One region of the Plantactinospora veratri genome, then DNA from elsewhere that is predicted to be linked to it. Evidence: riboswitches for the same ligand, from Rfam matches in the RefSeq annotation. Region 1 holds a riboswitch; each other region holds the start of a gene.
The links. A riboswitch is a leader RNA that binds a small molecule or an ion and turns the genes downstream of it on or off. The one in region 1 is predicted to bind cyclic di-AMP.

Region 1 (5,464 bases):
CCCGGGTCCGGGTGGAACACGGTGGCACTGGCGCTCACCGGTGCGGCCCTGCTCGGGCTGACCCTGGCCGAGCGGCCGCTGCGCGACGCCGCCGAGCTGGAGGTCCGCTCGGCCAACCTCGGCGTACGGTCGTCGCCGCTGCTCGTGACCGACCGGCTCGGGCCGGCGGTGCTGGCCCTGCTGGTGCTGCTCGCCGGCAGCGCCGCGTTCACCCTGCCGGTCTGGCCCGCCCTCGTGCTGACCGTGCTGGTCGGCGCGGCCGCCGCGGTCGGCGCGGTCGGGCCGATCGCGCTGCGCCGGCTGCGGCCCTCCGGCGGGCAGAGTGCGGTCACCCAGGCGCTGCGCCGGCACCAGCCGGAGTTCCTGCTCTACTTCTCCGCGCCGCCCGGCTCGGAATACCAGGTCATGATGTGGCTGCCGTACCTGGAGCGGATCGGCCGGCCGTTCATGGTGCTGCTGCGGGAGCCGAACTTCCTGCCGGCGATCTCGGCCGCCACGAAGGCGCCGGTGGTGGTCTGCCCGACGCCGCGCTCGATCGACGAGGCGATGGTGCCGAGCCTGCGGGTGGCGTTCTACGTCAACCACGGCGCGAAGAACAGCCACTGCATCCGCTTCGCGCACCTCACACACATCCAGTTGCACCACGGCGACAGCGACAAGGCACCGAGCGCCAATCCGGTCTCCGCGATCTTCGACCGGATCTTCGTGGCCGGGCAGGCGGCGATCGACCGGTACGCCCGCAACGGCGTGACGATCCCCCGGGAGAAGTTCGCCATCGTCGGTCGCCCGCAGGTGGAGTCGATCGCGGTACGCCGGGAGCCGATCCGGGACCGGGCCGACAAGGTGGTGCTCTACACGCCGACCTGGACCGGGCACAACGCCGACGTCGACCACTGTTCGCTGCCGGTGGGTGAGACCCTGGTCCGCCGGCTGCTGGACCGGGGCGTGACGGTGATCCTGCGGGCCCACCCGTACACCTCGCAGAATCCGGCGTCGGCCCGACAGCTCGCCCGGATCGAGCAGCTCCTCGCCGAGCACCGGGCGAGCACGGGGCGGCGGCACGTCTTCGGCGTCGACGCGGCGAAGAAGATGAGCCTGGTCGACTGCGTCAACGCCTCGGACGCGCTGGTCTCGGACGTCTCGGCGGTGATCTCCGACTACCTCTACTCCGGTAAGCCGTACGCGGTCACCGACCGGGTCGGCGAGGGCGAGCGGTTCGTCGAGGGCTTCCCGCTGGCCGGCTCGGGTTACGTACTCGACCCGCAGATGTCCAATGTAGACGACGTACTGGACCGGCTACTGGAGACCGATCCGCTCGCCGAGGCACGGTGGCGGACCCGTACCCGCTATCTCGGGGACTTCCCGGAGCAGCGCTACGCCGACGGCTTCCTCGACGAGGCCCGTCGGCAGTTGGACGGCGCCGGGGCCGCCCAGTCGGTACCCTCGCCCCGCCCCGCGCCGGTCCCCTGAGCCCGCGCTCCCGACGTGAGGGCTGTGCCATGATGCGTCGGTGACGATGATCAGGACCAGCCACGACCGGAACGAACTGGCCGGCCTGCTGCGCCGCGACCCGCACCTGCACGCGTACGAACTCGGCGACCTCGACGACTTCTACTGGCCGTACACCACCTGGTACCGGCGCGACGACGCGGTGGCGCTGCTCTACCAGGGTGGGCCCACCCCGGTGCTGCTGGCGCTGCACCGTTCACCGGCGGTGCTGACCGAACTGCTCACCGGTCTGCTCCCGCTGCTGCCCCGGCACTTCGAGGCGCACCTCTCCCCCGGCGGCGAGGCGGTGCTGGCCCGGGAGTACCCGCTCAGGTCGCGCGGTGCGCACCTGAAGATGGCGCTCACCGACCCGGACCGGCTGGCCCGGGTGGTGCCCGGTGGCGAGGTGCTGACCGAGGCCGACGTACCGGAACTGACGGCCTTCTACCGGACGGCCTATCCGGGCAACTGGTTCGCCCCCCGGATGGTCGAGACCGGTCACTACGTGGGGATGCGCCGGCACGGCGAACTGGTCTCCGTCGCCGGGGTGCACGTCTGGTCGCCGCGGTACCGGGTGGCCGCGCTGGGCAACGTGACGACGGCTCCGGCGTACCGGGGGCAGGGGCTGGCCAGCACGGTGGTGGCGACGCTCTGCCGGCGGCTGCTGGAAACCGTCGACACGGTGGCGCTGAACGTGGTCGCGGAGAACACGGCGGCGTACAAGCTCTACGACCGGCTCGGCTTCACCCCGGTCGCCGAGTACACCGAGTACGTCGCCGGCGAACCCGCACCGGTGTAAGGAAGGGCCCCCGCTACAACAGAATGCGATATGCGGGGGCCCTTCCTTGCACCTCAGCGGTCTGGGCCTTGTCAACGCGGTACGCCCCGGGCACCATGTCAACGGTCTTCCCGCCGTACGGGCCGCCGGAGCCGGTCGGCCCCGCCCGGCTCGTACGCCTGCCGTCCCACCCTTTCCTCCGCCAATCCCATCTGTCGCCGAGGAGGCGCCGGTGCTCGAGGAGTTCATGGGCATTCCCGCCCACCCGTTCCTGGTCCATGCCGCGGTGGTCTTCGTGCCACTGCTCGCGTTGACCGCGGTCGGGTACGCGTTCCTTCCGTTCGTCCGCCCACACCTGCGCTGGGTGCTGGGGCTGCTCGCGGTCGCCACCCCACTCGCCGCGCTGATGGCCAAGCTCTCCGGTGACCGTTTCCTCGCCCGGTTGGAGTCCCGGAACCGGGTCAGCCCGGAGTACGTCCCGAGGCTGGCGGAGCACCAGGATCTCGGCACCAACACCCTGTACGCGACGCTCGTGCTCGGGGTGCTGGCCCTGGCGCTGGTCTTCCTGGTCAAGCCCCGGGTCGCCGCCCCACCGGTGACCGCGGGGGCCGCCGGGGCCGACGGTGGCGCGGACGGCGAGGACGGCACCGCCGCTGTGACCGCCAAGGGGTCGCCGGTGCTGACCCTGGTGCTCGGGGTGCTCTGCCTGGCGGCGGCCGGGATCACCCTCTACTACGTGTTCCGCACCGGTGACACCGGCGCCCAGGCGGTGTGGCAGGGCCAGTGACCCGCACCTGACCAAGGCCGGCGCGGAACCGCTCGCGACGACGACGCCGGCCCGTCCCACACCCCCGGTCGGCACGGGTCGTCCGGGTGGGTGGGGTCGGGCCGGCGTCGTCGTCGGTGCTGCTATCGCCGGGACGGGTCAGGACGAGTAGCCCCGGGTGGCCGCCCAGTTCGCCAGGTCGATGGTGGTCATCCAGTAGCTGCTGTCCTCGCCCGGGATGGCCGGGTCGGCGATCTTCACCGTACGGCCGTCGTCGCGGTAGCCGACGACGGTCAGGTAGTGCCCGCCGGGGTAGCTGTGCCAGCCGCCGGCAAGGTCGGTGGCCGAGCCGGCGATGTTGACGACCACGGCGTACCCGCTGGTGACGGCGTGCACGACGTCCGCCTGGAGCCGGTCCATCTGGGCCGGGGTGGCCGCGCCACCGGGGATGGCGGTGGTGCGGTAGAAATCGGTACCGATGATCTTGTTCAGTACCCGGGTGGTGTCCAGGGCCGAGTTCGTGCCGCTCGTCGTGGTGCCGAGGTCGGCGGCGACGGCGTCCTGGCTGGGCTTCTTGTCCCGGGCGGTCAGCGCGATCCGGGTGGCGGCCGGGCCGCAGTACCAGCCGTTGATCTGGGCCTGGAACTGGTAGTCCAGCAGCTTCGACTCCGGGGGCGCCGGGGGCTTGCTCGGGGTGCTGGCCGCGGCCGCCTTCGCCGCCGCGCTCGGCGCCTTGGTGCCCGGCGCGGTGCTGGCCGGCTGCGACGGGGTCGCCGGGGCGGTCGTCGTCGGTGCGGTCGTCTCCGGCGCGGTGGTGACCGCCGCTCCGGCCTGACCCGCCGCCGGGGCGCCGAGTTCGGCGACGGCGACGGTCGGCGGCTGCGGCGCCTCGGCCGAGTCGTTCGAGGTCAGGACGACCCCGGTGGAGGCGGCGGCGGCGAGCACCGCGGCCGAGGCGAGCGCGAGCCGGTTACGCCGGCCCGACATGACGGTCCTGAACCGCCCGTTAATTGCGTGCTTCAACGTTGTCCTCCAGAGGAAATGCGCGCCACCGCTACCGGGGGGCAGGAAATGACGCGGCGTTTCTTTCGCTGCGGGGAATGTGACGCGAAATCGCACGGAATCGCACGGGAAAAGGTCCGCCGACAGGCATTCGGCGGGACGGACCGACGGTGCGCCGACCGGTGCGGCGCTGCTATCGGCGTACCGGTGGAATCAGCGCCACCACGATCCGTCGCGGCCGACCGGCGGCCTCACCGGGAACTGCCGGCCAGTGGGCCGGCGGGGTGCCCGCGCGTCGACGACTTCCGCGTCACAGACCGCTATCGGGCCAGGTCGGGGTGGCGGCCGGGGACCGGGTGGTCCGGGACGGTCGCGACGGCCGGGAGTGGGGGCGCGACGCAGCGAGGGAACTGGGGGGATGGGCCGGGGCCCGGGTGGTGCCGCACGAACAGCTACTCCTTCCGACACCGCCTACCGGGTTAGCTGACGGATTCGGGCGGGAAGGCCGCCCTACCACGGGCCAGTGGCTCGCGGATTCACCCCAGATAACTATGGGTCCCCGGCTCGTTACGGAACGACTCGGCGGGTCTGCTCCGGTGTCACCCGTACGGCGACCAAGGGGCCGGACCAGACTCGCCGACATTACTGGCCGACTTCTGCCGTTGCCAACCCCACTGAACAGCGAAAACAGTGACTCGGAGCGCGATTGGGACAGCGCCGCCCGGGCACCCGGGCCGGCAGGCGGCCAGCGGATAAACCAGCATGATCATGTACGCGTACGGTATGACGGAAATGACCGGCTTGGTCCGGTGGCTCGAACATGGGACGAGGACTCCAGGAGGCTCCTTCCGATGACAACGGTGCACGAAGCTACCTACGACCTGCTCCGTTCCCTCGGCCTGACCACCCTGTTCGGCAACCCCGGCTCCACCGAGGAGCCATTCCTGAAGAACTTTCCGGCCGACTTCAGCTACGTTCTGGCCCTCCAGGAGGCCTCGGCGGTCGCGATGGCGGACGGCTACGCCCAGGCCAGCGGCCGGCCGGTGCACGTCAACCTGCACACCGCGCCCGGCACCGGAAACGGAATGGGCAGTCTCGTCACCGCCTGGCACAACAAGACGCCCATGATCGTGACCGCCGGCCAGCAGACCCGGACGATGAATTTGTCCGAGCCGATGCTGACCAATGTGCGCCCCACCCAACTGCCCGAGCCGTACGTCAAATGGAGCCACGAACCACTGCGTGCGCAGGACATTCCCGAGGCGTTCATGCGGGCGCTCGCCACCGCCGTACAGCCGCCGGCCGGGCCGGTCTACCTCTCCCTGCCACTGGACGACTGGGACGAGCCGGCCACCGGCACCTCGCCGGTACGCCGGGTCAGCACCCGGGTCGCCCCCGATCCGGCGGAACTGGACCGGTTCGCCGAGATC
Region 2 (5,464 bases), on a different contig from region 1:
CGGAGGCTTCACCGCCGCCATCCGGGTGACCGCCGGGGACACCCCGGTCAACGGGTGGACCGTGACCTGGACCTACGGTGGTGACCAGCGGATCACCAGCAGTTGGAACGCCGAGGTCAGCCAGTCCGGCGCGACCGTCACCGCCCGGAACGTGGCCTGGAACGGGTCGCTGCCGGCCGGCGGCTCCGCCGAATTCGGCGTCCAGGGCAGCTATTCCGCCAGCTCGGCGGCACCGACCGGATTCACCCTGAACGGCGAAGCGTGCAACGGCGCCGAACCGACCACTCCACCCAGCACGGCGCCGCCGACGACCAGGCCGCCGACAACTCCGCCAACCAGCGTCCCGCCGACGGTGACGCCGCCGCCGACCGTACCGCCGACCACCCCGCCGCCGAGCGGCGGCTGCGGCGGCGCGGTGCTCTGCGACGGTTTCGAGAACCAGACCGGCACCGCGCCCTCCGGCGACTGGGCCGTCAGCTACCCGGACTGCTCGGGCAGCGGCACCGCCAGTATCGACACCTCGGTCGCACACCAGGGCACCCGGTCGGTACGCATCAACGGTGCCGTCGGCTACTGCAACCACGTCTTCGTCAGCTCCACCCGGAACCTGGGTAGCGTCGGGGCGGTGCGCTACGCCCGGCTCTGGGTCCGGCACACCACCGCGCTGCCGACCTCGCACGTGACCTTCCTGGCCATGCGGGACGCGGCCGACGGCAACCGTGACCTGCGGATGGGCGGGCAGAACCGGGCGCTGCAATGGAACCGCGCCTCCGACGACGCCACCCTGCCGGAGCAGAGCCCGAACGGCGTCGCGCTCAGCGCGCCGCTGCCGGTCAACCAGTGGACCTGCCTGGAGTTCATGGTGGACGGCGCGCAGGGTCGGCTCTCCACCTGGGTCAACGGGACCGCGGTGACCGGGCTGACCGCCGACGGTACGCCGACGCACGACGTCGACGGGCAGTGGTACAACCGGGCGAACTGGCGGCCCAACCTGACCGACCTGCGGCTGGGCTGGGAGAGCTACGGCGAGGGCGCGGACACGCTCTGGTTCGACGACGTGGCGCTCGGCTCGACCCGGATCGGCTGCTGAAAGCGAGAACCGCCGGCACTGCCCAGGGGTGGCGGGCGGTGCCGGCGGTTCACGATGGTGCGCGGCGCGGTGGATCAGTTCATCGACAGGTGCACGTGGTTGGTGTGGTCGCTGGACGGGTCACCGTTGCCCCCGTTGTACGTCTTCCAACCGCTGCTCGGCAGCCAGATCTGCTTGAACCAGATCACGTACAGCACACCCAGTCGATCGGCGTTGCGCACGAAGTACGCCGCCAGGTTGTTGCCGTACGTCCGGTCGCCGCCGGTCGCCACTCCGCCGAACCCGTTCTTCTGGGCGGCGAAGTCGCACGCCTGACCCTTCGGGTGCTCGCCGCTGCCGCCGCTGCGGAAGCAGGAGACGAACCGGGTGAAGCCGGCCGCCTGGGCCTGCTTCAGCGCGTGCAGGGTGCGCGCGGTGATGCAGCCGCTGGTGGTCGGGTCGTCGAGACTGCACGACTCGTCGGGGAAGGAGCCGTCGGCGTTACGGGGTGCCGGTCGTGCCGACCCGCCCCCGCTGCCGCTGACTCCCGATCCGGCGCCGCCGCTGTTGTTCGCCGCCGCGAGCGCCCGTTCGGCCTGCTTCTTGCGGGTCTCCATCACCTCGACCTGCTTGCGCTGCTCGCCGATCTCCTTGTCGAGCGCCGCCTTGGCCTGGGTCTCCTTGTCCAGGCTCTCCCGCAACCCGCGCAGCTCCCGGCTCTCGTTCGCCGAGATCGTGTCGAGTGCGGCGGCCCGGTCCACCAGGCTGGTCGGAGATCCGCTGTTGAGCAGCGCGGAGACCTGCCCGAGCCGACCGGTCCGGTATGCCATGCCGGCCATCTCGGAGACCCGTTCGCTCCGGGTCGTCACCTCGGTACGCAGCGTGGCGAGCTGCCGGGTCAGTTCCTTCTGCCGCTTGACGGAGTTGTCCAGCTTGGTCTTGGCGGCCAGATAGCCCTTGCTGGCGGCCTGGAGCTGCTCGCGCAGGCTGTCCGTGCCTCCGTCGATGTCGTCGCCGCCGGGTGCCGCGGCCAGCGCCCCGGGGGTCGCGTACTCCGGTGCCGCTTGCGCGGGTGCGCCGCCGAGTGCCGCGAGGACCATGCCCAGGGCGACGGCCGCGGTGGTCGCGGCCTTCCGGTGCGGTCTCGTGGCACTCCGCGCGGACGCCGGAGCCTGTCGGGTGGGTGCCAGGAACGGCATATGACAATGTCCTTCCGTCAGCCGCCGACCGGGTTAGCTGACGGGTTCGGGACGGAAGATCCCTACCGCTGGCGCGGATACACCCCTGGTACGTGGTTCCCCGGCTCGCGCGTGCGATTAGGCGACGGTCCCCGCAGGCGCCGGAGGGCGCCGCCCGGCGGAGACCGGAGCCGAGCTTACCGGCAGTCGCCGTCCGGGGATACGTGGCGTTGCCGGAGTTAGATTCGCGATTTTCCTAGTTGGGCGGATGTATCCGGACAAAAATGTTCAGCGCTACCCGGAAACTTAAGATGCCGCTAACTATCGGTGAGTCTCGACGGCCGGCGGACGCCGGAGGCGAAGGTCTCGGGCTGACCATGCGTGACGCGACGTCGCTACCGGTCACCAGTCGGTGGGGCCGCAGCCCCCCGGTGCGGTGTTCGGCTCGACCTGGAGCGTGGCGTGCGAGATGTGGAAGTCCTCGCGCAGCGCCGACCGGGCCGCGGCGAGTACGGTACCGACCTCCGCGTCGCGCTCCAGCCTCAGGTGCGCCGAGGCCACCTCCATCCCGGAGGTGAGGGTCCAGACGTGCAGGTCGTGTACGTCGCAGACGCCCGGCACCCCGGCCAGCCGGGTGCGTACGGCCGCCACGTCGAGGTGCTCGGGCGCGGCCTGCACCAGGATCCGTACGGCGCTGCGGCCGAGCCGCCAGGTGCGGGGCAGGATGAACAGCCCGACCGCCAGCGCCACGATCGGATCGGCCCAGCGCCAGCCGGTGACGATGATCACCACGGCGGCGACGATCACCCCCACCGAGTTGAGCAGGTCCCCGAGCACCTCCAGATAGGCGCCGCGCAGGTTGATGCTCTCCCGCGCCCCGGCCCGGAGCAGGCCGAAGGCGGCGGCGTTGGCCAGCAGGCCGAGGGTGGCCACCACCAGCATCGGGCCGGCCGCCACCCGGGGCGGGTCGTCGAACCGGCGTACCGCCTCGACCAGCACGTAGAGCGCCACCCCGAACAGCAGTACCGCGTTGGCCAGCGCCGCCAGCACCTCGAGGCGGTAGAGGCCGAAGGTCCGCTGCGGGTCACCGACCGCCCGCCGGGCCGCCGTGATCGCGGCCAGCGCCATCCCGATCCCGAGCACGTCGGTGAACATGTGCCCGGCGTCGGAGAGCAGCGCCAGCGAGCCGGTGACCAGCGCGCCGACCGTCTCGACCACCATCAGGACGGCGAGCAGCCCGAAGGCCGCCCAGAGCCGTCCCCGGTGCCGCTCCGCCGCCCAGGTCAACCGCCCCCCGTGGTCGTGCCCGGCCCCCAACGCCCCTCCTTCCGCCCCGGTCGCCCCCGCTGTCGATACTGCCGGCCGGTGACGTCGTCGCAGCCGGAAAACGACCGGACCGGCTATCCCTCGTCGCCGAGGGTGGCCGCGATCGGCGCCCGGGCGGCCCGCCGGGCCGGCGGGAGGCTGGCCAGCACCGCCGCCGAGGCGGCCAGCGCGGCGCAGAGGGCGAGCTGCCCGACGGGTACGGCCGGCAGCCCGTGCCCGTACCCGCTGATCAACCCCAGCGCGGCCGTCCAGCCGAGGCCGAGCCCGAGGGCGGTTCCGGACAGTGCCCCGACCGCGCCGGCCAGGGCCGCCTCGGTCAGCAGCATGGTGGCCAACTGCCGGCGGGACAGGCCCAGCGCCCGGATCGTCGCCGACTCGCGGCGGCGTTCGACGACCGAGAGCGCGAGCGTGTTGCCGATGCCCAGCACGGCGATCAACACCGACATGCCGAGCAGGGCGGCGAAGATCCCCAACAGCTCGTCGAGGGTACGGGCGAGCGCGTCGGCCTGGTCGGCGAGGCCGCGTACCCGGACCGCCGGCTGGTCGGCCAGGGCCGCGTCCAGCGCCTGCCGGCCCGTCGCCGTCGACACCCCCGGGGCGAGGTCGACCAGGAGCCGGTCCGGCTCCCCGGGGCCGTACGCGGCGGTGAACGACGCCCAGGAGACCAGGGCGGCACCGTCGACCGGGGAGTCGTCGTAGACCGCCACCACTGTCAGCGGCCCGGGTGGGCCGAGGCCGAGGGCGATCCGGTCGCCGACCCCGACGCCCCGGTCGGCGGCGAGCTGCCGGCTCACCGCCACCGTCCCCGGTGCCAGCCCGGCCAGGCTGCCGGCGGTCACCTCGGGACGGATCGGCCCGTGCAGCCGTTCCGGCGGTACCGCCCAGATCCGGATTCGCCCGTCCAGCGGCGAGCTGGCCAGGCGCACCTCGGCGACGGTGCCGAACGCCGGATCGGGGCGCAGCCGCTGTGCCAGTCCCGGCGGCAGCGGGCCGCGTACCGCCGCCGGCGAGCCGTCGGTGCGGACCCGGTCCAGCACGAAGTCGACCGGGAAGTTCTCGGACAGCTCGCGTCCGGCCTGCTCCTGGGCGGTCGCCAGCAGCACGCTGAACATCGCCATCAGGGCCACCCCGATGGTCAGCGCGGTGCTGGTCGCCGCCGCCCGCCGGGGATTGCGCCGGGCGTTCGCCACCGCCAGCCGTACCACCGGACCGAAGAGCCGGGCCGGCAGCCAGCCGACCAGCCGGACCGCCCGGGGCACCAGCAGCGGGGCCGCCACCACCGCGCCGAGGAAGGCGACCATGCCGCCGCCGAGCACCAGCGGCAGCCCGGGAAAGGCGAGCGGCAGCCCGACGAGTACGGCCAGCCCGCCGACCCCGGCCAGCCCGAGCGCGACCGCGACCCGGGTACGGCGGCGCCGGCCCCCGCCCGCCTCGACCGCGTCCCGGGACCGGAGCGCGGCCAGCGGCGCCACCCGGCTCGCCTCCACCGCCGGCACCAGCGCGGCCAGCACCGTGACCAGGGTGCCGAAGCCGAGCGCGACCAGCACGGTCGGCCAGCGCACCACCGGGGCGTGCAGCGGGATGTCGGAGGCGACCAGCTCCCGTCCCCGGATCAGCCCGTACCCGACGAGCAGGCTCGCCAGCAGCCCGCCGACCGAGGCGAGCAGGCCGAGGATGCCCGCCTCCAGGAGTACGGCGCCGCGCACCTGTGCCCGGGAGGCGCCGACGCAGCGCAGCAGGCTCACCTCCCGGACCCGCTGCGCGCCGAGCATGGCGAAGGTGTTGTAGATGACGAACGCCGAGACGGTGAGCGAGACCAGGCCGAAGCCGAGCAGTACGGCGAGGAAGCCGTCGACGTACTTCGCCGCCTGCCGGGCGAGCCGGTCCCGCA
Region 3 (5,464 bases), on a different contig from region 1:
CGCCGTCTTCGACGCCCCGGACTTCCTTCGCGCCCTCTCCGCGCACCTGGAGCTGCACGTTCCGCTCGACGCACGCGGCTGACCGGCGACCGTCGCCGTCATATCGAACGCCGCCGCAACCGCCGCCCGGTACACGGAACGTCGTGGTCGATCCGCAGGCCACAGCGTCGGCCGTCGGGCAGCCGCCGGGGGCAGAACACCCGATGACGTACGTCCTGGTGCTGCTCCTCCGACACGGTGGTCTCCTGTGCGTCGACGCAGAGGAAGGTCAGCGCCCGGGCGGCGGTCCGGGCCAGGACGCGGGCCCGGAGCAGGTCGGTCGTGAGGATCGGCAGGTGGATGACGTACCGGTGCAGTTCGACGGCCATCATCGGGCCAACGGCTGTCGCGCCTGGGCCGACTGCCAGCGCCGGAGCGCGTCCTTGATCCGGGCCGTCTCCTGCCGGCTGCGGGCCAGTTCGGCCTGGAGGCCGCCGATCTCGTCGGCGACCCGGTCGAGGAAGGTGACCACCTCGTCGGGGTCCAGGCCACGCCAGGTGATCCGGAACCGCCGGCTCCGCACCTGCCAGGGCCGCATCGGCGGGTACGACGCGGAGCGGTGTCCGCCGACCACCGAGTACAACCGGGTGGACGCTCTCGGTCTGGTCAGGATGCGCCGGAGCAGATGCCGCACGTCGTAGTCCCTTCTGCTGGGATTTTCCCTGGAAAGAATGGGTCGGCCGTCTCGGGTCCGGCCGACCCATTCCGCCCCGCCACCGCAGCCCGATCGGCGGTACGGCAACGGGGTAGTCCACCGCCCTTTCTCGCGCTGCGGACCGGGAGGAGCGCCGTGGCCCCCCGTCCAGGAGTCCGGGTTTCCTCGTTCGTGGGATGACACCGCCGCCAAGCAGGTCTCCCAGAGGCAAAACTTAGAGGACAATGTACGCACAGTCAACACTAGAAGCACCATGTGCTTGATGCCGGGGATCGCGACGTGATCGAATTGGTGGGCCGCCAAGCAGAGAGCTTTCCACCATGCCGATCGAGCCCATCTACACCCGGATCGTCGCCGACATCAGAGCGAAGATCGCCTCCGGTGAACTCAAGCCCGGCGACAAGCTGCCATCGGTGTCCGAACTGCGCGCCCAGTACAACGCCAGCAACACCGCCGTCCGGAACGCGATGCTGGTGTTGCGGGAGGCCGGGCTGATCGTCGGCCATCAGGGCAAGGGCGTGTACGTACGGGAACCGGGGACGTAACCGCTCGCCCACCGCACGTCGTGGCGCCCGCATAAGTGACCGAAGACCGCGCTAGCGCAGTTCCGCGATCCTGGTCCGGGTGTTGGCCGGGGCCTCGGGGTGCCCGTGCTCGACGTCGGCCCGGACGTCCGCCACGCTCTTGCCGGCCAGCTCCCGTCGCCAGGCCAGCTCGGCGCCACGCATTGCCTGGGCGAACGCGCAGGACTGTCGATAGTCGACGCCGGCATGCTCCCCCGGCCCCTTGCGGAGGATCTCGTCGCACCGGAACAGCTCCTCCGGGCCCTCGATCGCGGCGACGATGTCCAGCAGGGAGACCGCCTCCGGGGCCCGGGCCAGCCGGAAGCCCCCGCGCGGCCCCGAGGTCGAGACCAGGATCCCGGCCCGGACCAGGGCCTGGAGCTGCTTGTTCAGGTAGGCCGGCGGCAGCTCGTAGAACGCCGCGAGCGTACCGGTCGGCACCGGGTCGTCCAGCCAGCTCAGGTTGAGGCACGTGTGGAGGGCCCATTCGACGCCCTGGCTCATCCGCATAGTCCTGGACTCTACATGTCCAGAACTTGTGACGCCGGTCATGATCGCTAGCGCGACCTGATCCTGGACTCGTAATGTCCAGGAATCAGCGGACGACGAAGGAGCCGACAATGACCCTGGTACGCGCAGCCGAAGCCGAGGTTCTGGAGAGCGACCCGACCAGCGTGATCACCCTGCTACTCGACCCCGAGCACACTGGCGGCACCCTGACCAGCAACCGCACCCTGCTCAAGAGCGGCACCGACGGCGCCCCGCCGCACCTGCACACCCGCTCCGGCGAGCTGTTCTTCGTTATCGACGGCGCCCTCGAAATGCTCGTCGGCGACGCGCTGCACACCCTGCACAAGGGAGACACGCTCTTCGTTGCGCCGAACACCCCGCACGCCTTCGCCCCCGCCGCCGGTCAGGACGCCGACTTCCTCGTCGTGATCACCCCCGGCAGGCCGCGGTTCGACTACTACCGGCTCCTCGACCGGGTGCACCGGGGCGAAGCCACCTGGCAGGAGGTCGGCGAGACCCAGGACCGCTACGACAACCACTACGTGGACAGTCCGGTGTGGGCGGCGCGCGGCTGACCACGACATGAGCTGACCTCAGCCGGGACCGGGCCGGGCGGCCGCAGGTAGCCGCCCGGCCCGGAGTCGACGATCGGCACAACTTCCACGCCGGGTCGCTCCGAAATCCACCTGTTCGACCTAGTTGATCAGGTAAGCTGACCCCGGTTTCGCCCGGTGGCGCACCCCTCCGCGCCGGCGTGACCGCCGCCGAATCACCTTCGGGTGAACCGGGGACCCAGGTAGGTGGGGTGAGTCCGCAACCGCGGTAGGGACTTGTTCCGTCCCGAACCCGTCAGCTAACTCGGTAGGCGGGCGACGGAGGGACATGCATGACGGGATCCACACGTCGGCGGTTTCCGCTGGCCCTGGCCCTGCTCGCCACGTTCGGCGCGCTCGCCGGGGCAGCTTTCCGGCCCGGCGTCGCGGAGGCGAACAGCCCCGCCGTCCTCGGCGACGAAGGCGACACCCCGCTCCTGCGGGACGTGCTCGAATCGACCGGCCGAGGCTACCTACAGGCCAGGAACGCGCTGGCCAACGCGAAAGCCCGGCAGGCGAGGATCGTCGCCGAGCTACGCCGGGTCGAGGAACGGATCGCGCAGTTGCGGCCCCGGGTGGAACAGGTGGCCCGGACGGCGTACCAGACCGGTCGGATCGGCCCGGTGCTGGTACTGCTGCACAGCGGCTCGGCCGACGAACTCCTGGAGCGCGCCCGTGGCCTGGAGGCGGTGGCCCTGCGGGACAACGACGTACTGCGCGCACTCAGCCAGGCCCGGGAGCGGGCCGCCCGAGCGAAGCAGGCCCTCGACGCCGAGGTGGTCGAGGAACGCCGCCAACTCGCCATCATGCTGCGGCAGAAGCAGGCCGCCGAGCGGGCGCTGGCCCAGGTCGGCGGCGCCTCCACCGGAGGCTTCGTCAGCGCCAGCTCACCGGTGGCCCGACCCGCGCCGCGCGCCGCCGACGGCTCCTGGCCACCACAGTCGTGCAGCCAGCCCGACCCGACCACCACGGGCTGCGTCACGCCACGCACCCTGCACGCCTACACCGAGGCACGCCGGGCCGGGTTCGGCCGCTTCACCGGCTGCTACCGCTCCGGTGGGCCGTACGAGCACCCGAAGGGGCGGGCCTGCGACTTCTCCGCCGAGGCGGGCGGCTTCCGGGGTGCCGCCACCGGCGCCGACCGGACGTACGGCAACAACCTCGCCGCGTTCTTCGTCCGCAACGCCGACCGGCTCGGGGTGCTGTACGTGATCTGGTACCGGCAGATCTGGTTGCCGACGATCGGCTGGAAGTCGTACGGCGGCGCACACGGCGACCCGTCCAGCGACCACACCAACCACGTACACCTGTCGCTGGTCTGAGCCGAGCCGCCACGCCCCGGTCCACCCCTGGCCTGTCGGAGTGGACCGTCGAGGTGGGACGGTCAGCTGGGTTCGCTCTCCGGGGTGCGGCGGACCGGGGCGCGGCCGGCCGGCTGGGCGGGCTGCGGACCGGTCGGGCGGGCCGGCGGGATCGGCCGGGTCACCGACTCCAGGCAGGTGATCCGGACCTTCTCCCCGTGGTGCAGCAGCTCGAGGGCGTCGTCCGGCTCGCCGTCGCGCAGCTCGTACGTCGCCTCGTGCGGCCGTACGTCGACCCGCAGGTGCACGCCCCGGTAGCGGAGCGAGAACTCCAGCCGGTCGATCCGGCTCGGCAACCGGGGTGCGAAGGAGAGCGTCGCGGTGTGGTCGCGCATCCCGCCGAACCCGGCCACCAGGGCGATCCACGCCCCGGCCAGGGAGGCGACGTGCACGCCGTCCCGGGTGTTCTGGTTGAGGTCGTGCAGGTCCATCAGGGCCGCCTCGCCCAGATAGTCGTGCGCGAGTTCGAGGTGCCCGGTCTCGGCCGCCAGCACCGCCTGGGTGCAGGCCGACAGGGACGAGTCGCGGACCGTACGCCGCTCGTAGTAGGCGAAGTTCGCCGCCTTCTCCTCGTCGCTGAACGCGTCGCCGCGCCAGTGCATCGCCAGCACCAGGTCGGCCTGCTTGATCACCTGTTTGCGGTACAGGTCGAAGTAGGGGTAGTTGAGCAGCAGCGGGTACTGCTCCGGCGGGGTGCCCCCGAAGTCCCACTCCTGGAAGCGGGTGAAGCCCTCCACCTGCGGGTGCACGCCCAGCTCCGGGTCGTACGGTATGTGCATGTCGTGCGCGGCGTCCCGCCAGGCGGCGGTCTCCTCGTCGTCGACGCCCAGCTTCCACGCCTCCTCGCCGTGCCGGGCGGCGGCGTCGGCGGCTGCCAGCAGGTTCCGCTGGGCCATCAGGTTGGTGTAGACGTTGTCGTTCTTCACCGCCGTGTACTCGTCCGGCCCGGTCACCCCGTCGAGGTGGAACCGGCCGTGCCGGTCGTGGTGCCCCAGCGAGCGCCAGAGTCGGGCGGTCTCGACCAGCAGTTCCAGCCCGACCTCGCGTTCGAACTGCTCGTCGTCGGTCGCCTGCACGTACCGGCGTACCGCGTCGGCGATGTCGGCCGCGATGTGGAACCCGGCCGTCCCGGCCGGCCAGTACGCCGAGGTCTCCTGACCCCGGATGGTCCGCCACGGGAAGGCGGCGCCGCGCAGGCCCAGCGTCCGGGCCCGCTCCTGGGCCAGGTGCAGGGTGGAGTGCCGCCAGCGCAGCGCGGAGGCGACCGCCGACGGCAGGGTGTAGGTCAGCACCGGGAGTACGAACGTCTCGGTGTCCCAGAACGCGTGCCCGTCGTAGCCCGGCCCGGTCAGGCCCTTCGCCGCGATCGGCCGCAGCTCGGCCCGGGCGCCGGCCTGTAGCACGTGGAAGAGACCGAACCGGACCGCCTGCTGCACCTCCGGATCGCCCTCCACCCGCACGTCGGAGTCGTCCCAGAAGGTGTCGAGATAGCTGCGCTGCTCGGTGCAGAGCCCGTCCCAGCCGGAGAACTTGGCGCCGGCCAGCGCCGCCGCCACCTGGTCGCGCAGCGCCGGGCGGGACCGGCGGCTCGACCAGCCGTACGCGACGAACTTGACCAGACGGAGCTGCTCACCCGGCTTGATCACCGAGGTGACGGTGGTCCGGGCCCAGTCCTCGTACGCCTCCGTGCCGACCAGCTTGCGTTCCGGCCCGTACACCTCGTGGCTCATCGAGACGGCCACC

Region 2: it holds a riboswitch for cyclic di-AMP, as region 1 does, so the genes downstream of both, V1634_RS09645 (coiled-coil domain-containing protein) here and V1634_RS33175 (C39 family peptidase) in region 1, are expected to answer to the same signal.
Region 3: it holds a riboswitch for cyclic di-AMP, as region 1 does, so the genes downstream of both, V1634_RS01340 (coiled-coil domain-containing protein) here and V1634_RS33175 (C39 family peptidase) in region 1, are expected to answer to the same signal.

What each region holds. Positions count from the first base shown of each region.
Region 1 is NZ_JAZGQL010000036.1:148,401-153,864, forward strand. It holds gene V1634_RS33160 (CDP-glycerol glycerophosphotransferase family protein) at 1-1,470, shown strand, start outside; gene V1634_RS33165 (GNAT family N-acetyltransferase) at 1,517-2,287, shown strand; gene V1634_RS33170 (hypothetical protein) at 2,499-3,053, shown strand; gene V1634_RS33175 (C39 family peptidase) at 3,192-4,019, opposite strand; cyclic di-AMP (ydaO/yuaA leader) riboswitch at 4,488-4,629, opposite strand; gene mdlC (benzoylformate decarboxylase) at 4,886-5,464, shown strand, end outside.
Region 2 is NZ_JAZGQL010000006.1:48,757-54,220, forward strand. It holds gene V1634_RS09640 (cellulose-binding domain-containing protein) at 1-1,090, shown strand, start outside; gene V1634_RS09645 (coiled-coil domain-containing protein) at 1,165-2,169, opposite strand; cyclic di-AMP (ydaO/yuaA leader) riboswitch at 2,275-2,402, opposite strand; gene V1634_RS09650 (cation diffusion facilitator family transporter) at 2,650-3,564, opposite strand; gene V1634_RS09655 (ABC transporter permease) at 3,648-5,464, opposite strand, start outside.
Region 3 is NZ_JAZGQL010000001.1:301,950-307,413, reverse strand. It holds gene V1634_RS01370 (saccharopine dehydrogenase family protein) at 1-82, shown strand, start outside; gene V1634_RS01365 (hypothetical protein) at 99-371, opposite strand; gene V1634_RS01360 (DivIVA domain-containing protein) at 368-673, opposite strand; gene V1634_RS01355 (winged helix-turn-helix domain-containing protein) at 1,015-1,239, shown strand; gene V1634_RS01350 (RrF2 family transcriptional regulator) at 1,291-1,767, opposite strand; gene V1634_RS01345 (cupin domain-containing protein) at 1,878-2,342, shown strand; cyclic di-AMP (ydaO/yuaA leader) riboswitch at 2,520-2,650, shown strand; gene V1634_RS01340 (coiled-coil domain-containing protein) at 2,654-3,682, shown strand; gene V1634_RS01335 (glycoside hydrolase family 65 protein) at 3,745-5,464, opposite strand, start outside.